Regions from separate parts of the uncultured Chitinibacter sp. genome, predicted to be linked through region 1. Evidence: predicted binding sites of a transcription regulator. Region 1 holds the regulator's gene; each other region holds the start of a gene.
The links. The regulator FNR, encoded in region 1, switches genes on or off when oxygen is low (the NO sensors DNR and NnrR bind a similar motif). The targets are predictions, from matches to a motif close to TTGATNNNNATCAA.

Region 1 (3,150 bases):
TGCGTCACCGTTGTCCGCAAATATCGATCAAACACCATGGCAATCGAACGGATCAGCAACCGGCCTTTGCCAGTTACAAACAGACCATCAGCCTCGATCTGCAGCAAACCATCTTCGACGAGCGGCGCGAGCAATTGCAGCTCGTCAGCAAAATAGTCGGCAAAAACGATCATATAGCTGACTTCAATCGCCTGAAAATATAGCTCGAATTGGCACATTAGCGCCTGAATCACCGCCCGGCGAATCACATCATCGCGATTCATCGTCAGGCCGCGCTGCACCGGCAACTGCTGCACATCGACCGCCTGATAGTACTCTTCCAGCGTTTTTACATTCTGGTAGTACTGCCCGCCCACCTTGCCAATCGACGACACGCCAAAGGCCAGCAAATCACAGTCGGCATGGGTAGAGTACCCCTGAAAATTGCGCTGTAGCCGCCCACGGCGCTGCGCCACGGCCAGATCATCATTCGGCAAAGCGAAGTGATCCATGCCAATCAGCACGTAACCCGCCGCCAAGAGATCGCGAATGGCGTTTTGCAGCATATCCAGCTTATCGCTGGCGGAGGGCAATTCGGCCTCATTAATCCGCCGTTGCGGCATAAAGCGCTCGGGCAAATGAGCGTAGTTGTAGAGGGCGATGCGATCCGGACGCAATGTCAGCACTTGCGCAATGGTCTCAGCGACGCTGGCCACGGTTTGCTTGGGCAGGCCATAAATCAGATCGACACTCACCGACTTAAAGCCATGCATGCGGGCGGCTTCAATCACAGTGCGGGTTTCTTCTTGCGATTGCACCCGATTCACGGCCTCTTGCACCGCGGGGTTGAAATCTTGAATACCCACACTCATCCGGTTAAAACCCAGCTGCGCCAAGGTGCGGATCATCGACTCGCCCACTTTGCGCGGATCAATCTCGATGGAGTATTCGCCAGTCGGCAAGAGCTCAAAATGGCTACGCACCATCCCCAGCAAGCGCTCAAGCTGCGCTTCATTTAAAAAGGTGGGCGTGCCGCCGCCTAAATGCAGCTGACTGACCCGTGAGCGCTGTGGCAAGGCCTGGGCATACTGGGCTAGTTCGCGCCCGAGATAATCCAGATACACATCCGCTTTGCTGGTGTCTTTCGTAATAATCTTGTTACAGCCGCAGTAATAACATACGGTATTGCAGAAAGGGATGTGAAAATACAACGATAGCGGATTGGCTAGCGCGCCGGGTAAGCGTTGTTGTAATATCTGCTCCAGCTGAGGACTGGTCATGGCTTGCGTAAAGCGATCCGCGGTCGGATAAGACGTATAGCGCGGCCCTTTGCCGTCGTAACGCACGATCAGCTCGCGATCAAATTCGATTTGGCCGCTCGGGTGCGGATGCTGGCTTGTTACAAATGTCATCGTGACTCTACTCCGATTCTACCCCTGCAGAATAAGAGCTAGCCTAATCCTCTGGTTTGATTAAAATCAATTCATCGTGACGGCGCATGCGGTAATTAGCACGCGCTAGCGGTACAATGTTTCCCTGTTTTTGTTTTCTGGTGAGAAGTTGATGATTTCCCCCATCCAAGTACGCGACATGACCCCACGCCATCTGCGCAATTCATGTGTTAACTGCAGTTTGCGTGAGCTGTGTCTGCCCATCGGCCTCTCCCAGGATGAAATGTCAGAGTTAGATAAACTGATCACCCAGGCCCGCCCGATTAAACGTGGCGAGGCGCTGTATCGTGCTGGTGAACCATTCCGCTCGCTGTATGCGGTGCGTCTGGGCTTCTTTAAAGCCAGCGTGATTTCTGAAGATGGCCGCGAGCAAGTCACCGGCTTTCACATGTCGGGCGAATTGCTGGGCATGGATGCCATCAGCACCGATGTACACACTTGCGATGCCATCGCCCTGGAAGACAGCGAAGTGTGCGAGCTGCCTTTTAGCGACATCGAAGACCTCTCGCGCGATGTGCCACTACTGCAACGCCATCTACACAAGGTAATGAGCCGCGAAATCGTGCGCGATCACGGCGTGATGCTATTGCTGGGCAATATGAAGGCCGAAGAGCGCCTCGCGGCATTCCTGCTGAACCTGTCACAGCGTTTCGCCGTGCGCGGCTATTCATCCAGCAGCTTCCATCTGCGTATGACGCGGGAAGAAATCGGTAGCTATCTGGGCCTGAAACTGGAAACCGTGAGTCGTACACTCTCCAAATTCCAGGACCAAGGCTTGATTAAAGTGCAAAACCGCTTAATCGAGTTGGAAAACATCGACAGCCTGAAAAAACTTTTGAACACCTGTCACGACGAATAAAGCACCACCGGGGGTATCATGCGCCAAGCCCATTTGATTGCCCCCTCTAGTCTTATACCCCTAATAGCCAGCCGATTGCACTGGCAAACTCCGCGCCAAACAGCCTTCTGCCTGCACCCGCTCAGCCAACAGCTACCCAGCATCGCCACGGATGAAGCAATTTTGCTGTTTCATCCTGGCTCCCCCTATCTGCAGCAACACTATCCTGAGCATCCGCTGTGCGAAGTCATCATCGTGCCCAGCCCTCTGGCCGGCCTGCACGGCTTTATGCTGGCGGCCAGCGGCGAGCATGCCGCGCTTGAGCAATCTGCCGAAATACTGGATCTGCTCGCCCCCGTGGCCAATGGCTGGCTGCACCTCGGCCCGCGCGGCTGCGGCGGGTTTATTCAGCAGATCTGGCAGACGCTATTGCCGCCCTCGCAAAGCGCCGAACAGCAAGACTGGCAAGCCATCCTCAGCACATTGCAACAACCCAACCCGTTTCAGCAGCAAGGGCCACTGCTAACGGCACTGAGCCATCAGCTCTTGCAACAACAGCTGCAACTATCCACCCTGCGTGGCCTCGCCCATCGCTTTCTGCAGGATTTTCCACCTGCAGCATTTCATGCACATCACCCACAGCTTGAGCAGGCCTTTGCGCCATTAATTAGCAACGAATACAGCCCCACTCACCAGCTGGCGCAACTACTCAGCCAGCAATAAGGCGAGCAGCCTCGCTCAAGCTCTTACAGGCGCAAACAAATAAAAAAGCCACCCGAAGGTGGCTTTTTTCATTACTCAACTACTTATTTGCTTTTGATGGTGTAGAGCGGGGTTTGACCTGCAACCACTGCGCCGCTAGCCAGATTGGCCAATGGGGCA
Region 2 (3,150 bases), on a different contig from region 1:
GACGGGCGCGGCGATGCTGCTGATCCGCCCGCTACTAAAGGCCAACGATAACCGCCAGCATAATGTGCATGTGGTGGTGTTCTTTATCTTTTTGGTGGCCAATGTGGGCGGTGGCCTCACGCCGCTGGGCGATCCGCCACTGTTTCTGGGTTTTCTGAAAGGAGTGGATTTCATGTGGACGGTCGAGCATATGGCCGCGCCTGTGGCGTTCACTTCCGCCTTGCTGCTGGGCCTGTTTTACCTGCTGGATCGGCATTACTTCACCAAAGAAGGCGTACTGCCGGTGGATAAAACCCCAGATAGCGCGCTGAAAATCTATGGCAAGCGTAATTTCTGGCTGCTGGGCGCGATTGTGGGGTTGGTCTTGCTCTCAGGGATGTGGCGGCCAGGGCTGGGATGGTCGGTGTTTGGGGTGGAGTTGGCGCTGCAAGATCTGGTGCGTGATCTGGGCTTGCTGGCCGTGGCCTTGCTGTCGCTGAAAATCACACCGGCGCAAGTGCGGGCGGGCAATGACTTTAATTGGGGCCCAATGCAGGAAGTGGGCAAGCTGTTTGCCGGTATTTTTGTCGCCATGGCCCCGGCACTGGCGATTTTGAAGGCCGGCTCGGCCGGCGCCATGGCAGGTTTGGTGCAGCTGGTGAGCAACCCCGACGGTACGCCGCATGATGCGATGTATTTCTGGCTCACCGGGCTGTTGTCGGCATTTTTGGATAATGCCCCAACATATCTGGTGTTCTTCAATCTGGCGCACGGTGATGCCGCGCATATGATGGGCCCACTGGCCAGTACGCTAATGGCCATCTCCGCCGGTGCGGTGTTTATGGGTGCGATGAGTTATATCGGCAATGCGCCCAATTTCATGGTGAAAGCGGTGGCCGAAGATCGGGGCGTAAAAATGCCAAGCTTCTTTGGGTATATGGCTTGGTCGGTGAGCTGCCTGCTGCCGGTGTATATCTTGATGACACTGGTGTTCTTCCATTACTAAGTACCACATGCCACGCTAGCCGTGGCATGTGGTAAACCCATGCCCGCCATTGGCGGGCTCAGGCTGCTGACAAAGTGGCAGGGCCACATTCTTCAAGTCTCGGTAGAGCCGAGTCTAGGCAATATGGCTTTGAAACTGCAGCCTTGATGTTCTATTCCCACCCCTCCCGCCCCCTCCTTGAGGGGGGCCTCGCTTCGCGAGTGGGGTTTATCAGCAATCTAGCCCGCCATTGGCGGGCTTTTTTGTGTTTGGGCGGCAGGCGAGTCGGCTTACTTTTGTTGTGTGTCAGTATTGCGATTGATTTGTGTTAATAATCCGTTGAGTTTGCTTGTTATGGTCTTGTAATATGCTGATGGCACGCTCAGTAGGCGCTGCCCTGCGCGCTAGCGATAGCGTGCAGAACACGTGGTGCAGATGGAGGGAAAATCGGATTTTGTTGTTTGCGCGCGGCGAATAAGCCGCCCAGACGGTAACAAAATTACACGCAGAGCCCGGTTTTTTGCGTTGTATCAACGATTCGCAGCCCGCTAGGGTAGTTGCCAACGCAGTTTTTGATTTGTATCAGTAGCCGGCAGAACGGGCTACGTATACTGGCTCCATCGGGTAAGGAGATACAAAAGCTCCTCACTTCAGACACTCAACACAACCTAGAAAAGAGGTGTATCGTGGCTCAACAACCGTTATCTGCAGAATTGCTCGACAAAATGCATCGTTACTGGCAGGCAACCAACTACCTTTCAGTTGGTCAGATCTACCTGCTGGATAACCCATTGCTGAAAGAAAAGCTCGTACGTGAACACATCAAACCACGTCTGTTGGGTCACTGGGGTACTACACCAGGTCTGAACTTCATCTACGTGCACGCTAACCGTCTGATTAACGACCGCGACATCAACGCGATCTACATCACTGGCCCTGGCCATGGTGGCCCTGGTTTCGTAGCCAACACTTGGGTTGAAGGTTCTTACGAAGAGTTCTTCCCGAACATCGACCGCACCGAAGCCGGTATGCAGCGTCTGTTCAAACAGTTCTCTTTCCCACGTGGCATCCCATCACACGTAGCCCCAGAAACCCCAGGCTCAATGCACGAGGGTGGCGAGCTGGGTTACTCAGTATCTCACGCTTACGGCGCTGCGCTGGATAATCCAGATCAAGTTGTGTTCGCAGTGGTGGGCGATGGTGAAGCTGAAACTGGCCCATTGGCGGCTTCTTGGCACTCTACTAAATACATCCACCCGATCAATGACGGTTTCGTGCTGCCAATCTTGCACCTGAATGGTTACAAGATCGCCAACCCGACGCTGCTGGCGCGGATGGATAAAGAAGAAGTTACGGCCCTGTTTACCGGTTACGGTTACGAGCCGATCTTCGTTGAACTGAAAACTGAAACTTTCAACGAAAAACCAGAAAGCTTTAACGACATCCACCAAGAAATGGCTGCTGCCATGGACTTGTGTATGGACAAATTTGCCGCGATTCGCGCTAAAGCTAAAGAAGAACTGGCTGCCGGCAAAATGATCACTCGCCCACGTTGGCCAATGATCATCATGCGCACGCCAAAAGGCTGGACTGGCCCGAAAGAAATCAAAGGCAAGAAAGTCGAAGATTACTGGCGCAGCCACCAGGTGCCATTCTCTGATATCGATGGCGAAAACGTTCAAAACCTGGAAACTTGGCTGAAATCTTACCAAATCAATACCCTCTTCAATGAAGACGGTACTGTGAAAGAAGAGCTGGTAGCGATTGCACCAAAAGGTCAAAAACGGATCGGTAGCAACCCAGTTGTGCATGGCCAAGTGTCGAAAGACCTGAAAATGCCAGACTTCCGTAACTACGAAGTGAAGTTTGACAAACCAGGTACTGTGAATGCGGAAATGACCCGTGTAATGGGTAACTTCCTGGCTGACGTGATGAAAGAAAACGAAGCCGAGAAAAACTTCCGTATCTTCGGCCCAGATGAAACTGCATCGAATCGCTGGAACGCCACCATTGAGTACTCAGGTAAAAACTGGCTGGCTAACCACTTCGAAGTGGACGGTGTGAACAACAACGACAATCTGAAACAAGATGGTCGTGTGATGGAAATTCTGTCTGAGCACACTTGCCAAGGCTGGCTCGAAGCATACAACCTGACCGGTCGTCACGGCTTCTTCAGCTGCTACGAA
Region 3 (3,150 bases), on a different contig from region 1:
CCCCGCGTATGTCTGATCTTGCCCAGCTATTGCACCAACTTGGTTATCCCGAACTGGTTCCTGTGCGCCTGCAGCAAGAGCAGCCCACCTTGGTGGCACGGATTGTGCAGCGCTGGGGTAAGGAAACGCTGGGCGATGAGCTGCTGGCTTTTCTTACTGCCGATCAACAGACGGCCACGCCCTTGTCCGCCGCGGCTGCGCAGGAGCTGATGCGCATTTCGATTGTGTATGCCGATTTATGCGCCAAACAGCAGGCTTTATGGGCCAGCGAGCGTGAGCAAGCCAATACGCAAACCTACGCTGATGGGTATTTGCGTCAACGCCAGCATATGAAAGCAGTCGCGGCGTATACACCTACGATCTATCACGATGGCCCAGCCACTGTCATGCCACAAGAGCAGGATTTAGTGCGCTGGAGCCCGCTGATGCAGGCCAGCTTTATGGGCCGGCTGACCGAAGTGGAGCGTTTACTCGATATCCAGCAAGGCCTCGGGTTGGGTGAAACCGATGCCGATGGCTATCAGGCCTTGCATCTGGCAGCCATGCAGGGCCACGCCGAAGTGGCGCGAGCTTTGCTTGCGGCCGGGGCCGAGGTGGATCCGCCGAGCCGGCGCTTATCACGCCCGCTCTTGCTGGCCGCTGCCGCCGGGTATTTGTCGGTGGTGGAGGTCTTGCTTGATTTTGGCGCTGAAGTGGCGCTGTGCAAGCATGATGGGCGTACGGCCTTGCATCAGGCTGCGGCCAATGGCCATGAAGCTGTCGTGCTGCGTTTATTGCAAGCTGGGGCTGATGTGCTGCAGGAAGATCAGCGCGGGCAGAATGCCTTGATGTTGGTGCCGCAAAACAAACCCCGCTTGTATGAATTACTGCAGCAGGCTCGCCCGGGCCAGCCGCAAGCCCGGCCGCCAGTGCTGGTGTTTCAGCCATGGATCGATTGGGGCCATTAAGCCCGTGCGCTGTGCGGTGAGCTGACTAGCGCTGAGCGCCGTGCCAGGCCGTGCGGCGGGGCTGAGCGACCTAGACTCGGCCCCTTGAGCTACGCCCCCTTGTTGCGGCTGGGGCTATGGCGCAGCAATTCTGTGCTTTTCGCTCGCGTTGCGCGCGGGACGCATTGCGTTAAAGATTGTTAACCATTCTCATTTCTTCTTGATGTGCGGCAAATTCTCATTACCATTCATACCCTATAGTGAATGCTGCCCTGTATCAGAAAGGATCTGCCATGCAATTGGCTCAGCTTAGCGCCGGTCAAGCCGGCACCATCGCCGGTTTTGCCCCCGGCAATCGCAGTTACCGGCAACGCTTATTGGCCATGGGGGTCACGCCGGGCGCCGCGTTTAAGGTGGTGCGGGTGGCGCCTTTGGGCGATCCTTACGAAATCATCATCCGCGGCTATACGCTCACTCTGCGTAAGCATGAAGCCGCCATGCTCACCGTGGCCTTGCTGGAGGTTGCGGCATGAGCACCCCATTTACCATTGCGCTCTTGGGCAACCCGAACTGCGGGAAAACCACGCTGTTTAATGCCCTGACCGGCAGCCGGCAGCAAGTCGGCAATTGGCCCGGTGTGACTGTCGAGCGCAAAAGCGGCCAGCTGCGCCAAGGCCCGCAGCAGGTAGAAGTCGTCGATCTACCCGGCGTGTATTCGCTGAATGCGGCGCCGGATAGCTCGGCCGACGAGCAAGTGACCCGCGATTACATTTTGTCTGGTGCGGCGCGATTTATTGTCAATATTGTCGATGCCAGCAATCTGGAGCGTAATCTTTACCTCACCACGCAATTGCTCGAGCTGGGCGTACCCACCCTGCTGGTGCTGAATATGATGGATGTGGCCGAAGCGCAGGGCATCGAGATTGATGCGTTGGCGCTGGCCGAGCGGATTGGCTGCCCGGTGCTGGCAATCTCGGCGAGCCGTAAACGCGGCATCGAGCAGCTCAAACAAGCCATCTTTGCCCAGCAAGCCAGCGCGCCGGGTATGCAGCTGGATTTGCCGGCCGAAATCAGCGCAGCGGTCACCGCCCTAACGCAGGAAGTGGCGCCGATCCACACCGCGCAAAATCTCAGCCCCGCTTGGCTCGCGCTGAAATTGCTCGAGGGCGATCATCTGGCCGAAACGCTTTGCCCCTCGCTACGTAAAAGCGTGCAGCAATGGCAGCAGCAGATTGTGACGGCGCTGAATTTAGACGCCGATATTCTGATTGCCGATGCGCGCTATCGTTTTGCCAATCAGCTGTGCGCCCAGGTGCGCACCGATAAGGGCCGCGTGTCACGGCATGTGACCGAGCAAATTGATCGCTGGGTGCTCAATCGCTGGCTGGGCTTGCCGATTTTTCTGGGCATTATGTATTTGATGTTTTTGGCCACCATTCATCTCGGTTCGGCCTTTATTGATTTCTTCGATCAAAGCTTTGGCGCTATTTTTGTTGATGAGCTGGGTAACTGGCTCACCCACTGGCAAGCGCCGCAATGGCTGGTGGTGATGCTGGCCAAGGGTTTGGGCGCCGGCGTGCAAACGGTGGCGACCTTTATTCCGGTGGTGGGCTGCCTGTATTTGATTTTGTCGGCACTCGAAGATTCGGGCTATATGTCGCGCGCGGCCTTTGTGATGGATAGAGCCATGCGCTCGCTCGGTTTGCCGGGTAAATCATTTGTGCCGCTGATGATCGGCTTTGGCTGCAATGTGCCGGCGATTATGGCCACCCGTACACTGGAAACCCGCCGTGATCGCATTCTGACCGCGATGATGGCGCCGTTTATGTCTTGCGGTGCGCGCCTGCCGGTGTATGCGCTCTTTGCTGCGGCGTTTTTCCCGCGCAATGGGCAAAGCGTGGTGTTTGCCCTTTATCTCACAGGGCTGGTGGCTGCGGTGCTGACGGCGTTTTTGCTGCGTAAAAGCCTGCTGCCAGGCGATGGCGCGCCCTTGGTGATGGAATTGCCGCTCTATCATCGGCCAACCTTGGCCACGGTATGTCGCCGCGCTTGGGATCGGCTGCGCGATTTCGTGCTCAATGCCGGCAAAATGATTGTGCCGATGGTGATGGTGCTGTCACTGCTGAATTCGGTAAATACCGAGGGCACCTTCGGGCATGAAAATACCGAAGAATCCGTGCTGGCGCGGATTGGCCAGCAGCTGGTGCCCGCGTTTGCGCCGCTG
Region 4 (3,150 bases), 290 kb from region 1:
GCAATACTTTGCCTTTGCAGGCGCCGCAGGAGCCATTCTTGCAGCCATACGGCATGTTGAACCCCTCACGCATCGCGGCGTCGAGCAGGGTCTCGCCGTCAAACACACTCAGTTGCTGGCCTGATGGTTCGATGATAAGTTGTTTACTCATTATTTCTGGATGTCCGACAAGTGCGAAAAAAACGCTTGTTAATCATTGGTTGTGGCGATGTTGTGCAGCGGGCTCTCCCATGGCTGCAACGTCGTTTCAAGGTGTATGCCACGGCACGCAGCGCAGATAAAGCGCTAGCACTCAATACCCTAGGCGTGTATCCAATTCGCACGGATCTGGATCACCCGCGTACCTTGCGCCGCCTGGCTGGGCTGGCCGATTACTGGCTACATAGTGCTCCGCCGGCCGAAGCGGCTGGTGAACCACGCACCCAGCACTTGCTCGCGGCCTTACTACGCCCGCGGCAAGGCCGCCAGGCACCACGCACGCCGCATCGCCAAAGGGCGATTTTAGCACAGCCCCCCCGCCGCGCCGTTTACATCAGCACCAGCGGTGTGTATGGCGATCATCAGGGTCGCTGGCTCACCGAGAGTAGCCGGCAATTAGCGCGCACCGTACGCGCCCGCCGCCGGCAATGGGCCGAGCAAAGCTGGCGCGCTGCCGCTCGCCGACAAGGCCGCGCAGGCCGCCCATTGCACGTGAGCCTGCTACGCGCGCCGGGCATTTACGCCCTCGATCGTTTACCCACCGCGCGGCTGGCCCGTGGCGAACCAGGCATCGTGGCCAGCGAGGACAGCCTCAGTAATCATATTCATGCCGCCGATCTGGCACAGGCCATGGTGCTGGCGCTGTTTCGCGGCCGACCGCTGCGCAGCTATAACATCGTCGATGATGCGCCCCATACGATGGGGGAATGGTTTGATCAGGTGGCCGACTTTACCGGCCTGCCGCGCGTCGCGCGCATCAGCCGCGCCGAGGCGCAAACCCAGCTCTCGCCCACCATGCTGTCGTACTTAAATGAATCACGGCAGCTCAGCAATCAGCGCGCCAAGCGTGAACTACGCTGGCGGCTGCGTTACCCCAGCACTGCTGATTTTTTTGCCGCCCACGCTGGGGAGTATGTGGCTACACGCAAATACTGATCTAGCCTGCAGCCAGATACATGAGCATGTATCTGGCGCACCTCTTCCAATTTAAACCGTGCCCGCAACACGCCTCCACCAGAGTCGCTGCACGCAAGGCTAACACGGCATTCCGGCTAGCCGACGCTCGGGCTTACGACCACAGCCGGCCAAACCAGCTTTTCTTTTCCCAGGTTTTCTGTACGCCGCGCGACAAGAAGTGCGATACATAGCGCTGATCGCCTTCCATGATGTGATGGGTGAGCCAGTTGCGCAGAAAATGCAGCAATTCAAAGGTAATGGCCTCACCTTCCCGCATCCGCTGCTGCAAGGTATTCACCTGGCTGATCAAATCTTCGTGATGACCTTTATGGGTTTCATACTCGGGGTAGCCCAAAATCCGCATCAGGCTCTCTTCCACCGCAAAGTGAATGCGGGTGTAATCCACCAGCCGCCCTAATATTTCTACCGAAGCTTCGCGGCCATGATGCTGGCGGATGGCGTCGTGCAACTCGTTCAGCAAATCCACCAGTACTTTATGTTGTTCGTCGATTTCTTGAATGCCGACCGACAGGGCATCGTTCCATTCGATCAGTTTGCTCATTGTTGTAATCTCCAGTCGCTCAAGCCTGCATACTGCCCAGCCCGACAAAACGGCCTTTGACCTACATCAAACTGTCACGAAGGATAGTGCGCGTTGTGGCGCTCAGGTTGCAGTGGCGGCGCCCTCCCCGGCCAGCTCGCGCTCCACCACTTGCTGCAAGGCGGCAAAGCACAGCGGATCGAGCGCATCGCCCACCATTTGTTGCATCAGGTGCAGGGTATGTTCGGGCGTATTGGCCGGATGGTAGGGGCGCTCGGCGCTGATGGCATCGAAAATATCAGCGGTGGTGATAATGCGGGTTTCCAGCGCGATCTCGTCCGCCGCGAGCCCACGCGGATAACCACACCCATCGAGCCGTTCATGGTGGGCGCCGGCCACCCGCGCCAGATCACGAAAATGCACGATTTTGCTCAAAATCTCTTCCGTCAGTCGCGCATGCTGTTGCACCGCAAGGAATTCGTCGGCGGTGAGCCGGCCCGGTTTTTCCAAAATCGCGCTACTCACGCCCAGCTTGCCCACATCGTGTAGCAATGCTGCGCGGCGAATCCATTGCCGCTGCTGTGCATCCAGCCCTAATTCAATCGCGATCATTTCGGCGTAAAAGCCCACCCGCTCGCTGTGGCCAGCAGTAAAGGGGCTCTTGGCATCCACCACTTGGCCAAAGGCCGAGGCAATGGCATCCATATAATCATCATCCAGCGGCAGGCTAAACTGCGCAGGCTCGAGCTGCAGCACGGCTTCGGCAATCATCGGCTCGGCTAGCATGCGCCAGAACGACGGGTCGGCCGCTACCTCGCGAAAAGCCGCCACCACATTGGGGTCAAACCAGCTGCCCGCACGCGCCTCAACTTCAGCCAAAGCGGCGGCGGGCCCATGCGAGAAATGAAAGACATCCACCACTTGCGCTAGGAGCGCAATCCGCGCATACAAGGGAATGGCCGTACCGGCTAGTTGCTCCGGCCGGCCGCTGCCATCCCAATGCTCATCCAGCGAATGAATGCCTAGCGCCACCGGTTCGGGAAAGCGTAGCTGCCGGGCTATGCGCGCACCACGGTCGCAGCGAGTTTGAATCAGCTCATTGGCAATCGTATCGCCATTACGCATGATATTGAGAATGGCATTCAGTCGGCGCGTCCAGCTTTCATGCTGACCGGTATGACTAAATACAAAACCCAGCACCTGCACCAGATTACCGCCCACCAGCTTAAAGTCGCGCTTGAACGATTGATCATCGGTGAGATACAGCTCGCAAATGCGCGCTGCATTGCTGCTACAGCCCAGATCTTTGAGTAGCAGGGTGTAATAGAGCTCCCACTGCGCTTGCTCGGCAATCCCTAATTGCCGGCCGATGTGCATGCCAATCCAGCAGCAGCGCACGCAATGCCCTTGCGGCTGCCCTTCGGTCATGTCTAGCGCGTAGGAAAAAGCGCCAA

Region 2: a site for FNR is predicted at 1,283-1,296, ahead of QV747_RS04110 (phosphoketolase family protein). Genes of this name have one in related genera too.
Region 3: a site for FNR is predicted at 1,147-1,160, ahead of QV747_RS12905 (FeoA family protein). Genes of this name have one in related genera too.
Region 4: a site for FNR is predicted at 1,774-1,787, ahead of QV747_RS01005 (bacteriohemerythrin). Genes of this name have one in related genera too.

What each region holds. Positions count from the first base shown of each region.
Region 1 covers NZ_CAMFLP010000001.1:501,056-504,205, reverse strand. The annotation lists gene hemN (oxygen-independent coproporphyrinogen III oxidase) at 1-1,391, opposite strand, end outside; gene fnr (fumarate/nitrate reduction transcriptional regulator Fnr) at 1,543-2,289, shown strand; gene QV747_RS02325 (hypothetical protein) at 2,308-2,991, shown strand; gene QV747_RS02320 (PTS glucose transporter subunit IIA) at 3,075-3,150, opposite strand, start outside.
Region 2 covers NZ_CAMFLP010000002.1:63,970-67,119, reverse strand. The annotation lists gene QV747_RS04115 (sodium:proton antiporter) at 1-985, shown strand, start outside; gene QV747_RS04110 (phosphoketolase family protein) at 1,522-3,150, shown strand, end outside.
Region 3 covers NZ_CAMFLP010000011.1:101,196-104,345, reverse strand. The annotation lists gene QV747_RS12910 (ankyrin repeat domain-containing protein) at 9-947, shown strand; gene QV747_RS12905 (FeoA family protein) at 1,220-1,459, shown strand; gene feoB (Fe(2+) transporter permease subunit FeoB) at 1,456-3,150, shown strand, end outside.
Region 4 covers NZ_CAMFLP010000001.1:214,901-218,050, reverse strand. The annotation lists gene QV747_RS01015 (CDP-6-deoxy-delta-3,4-glucoseen reductase) at 1-151, opposite strand, end outside; gene QV747_RS01010 (NAD-dependent epimerase/dehydratase family protein) at 214-1,134, shown strand; gene QV747_RS01005 (bacteriohemerythrin) at 1,268-1,717, opposite strand; gene QV747_RS01000 (HD-GYP domain-containing protein) at 1,820-3,150, opposite strand, start outside.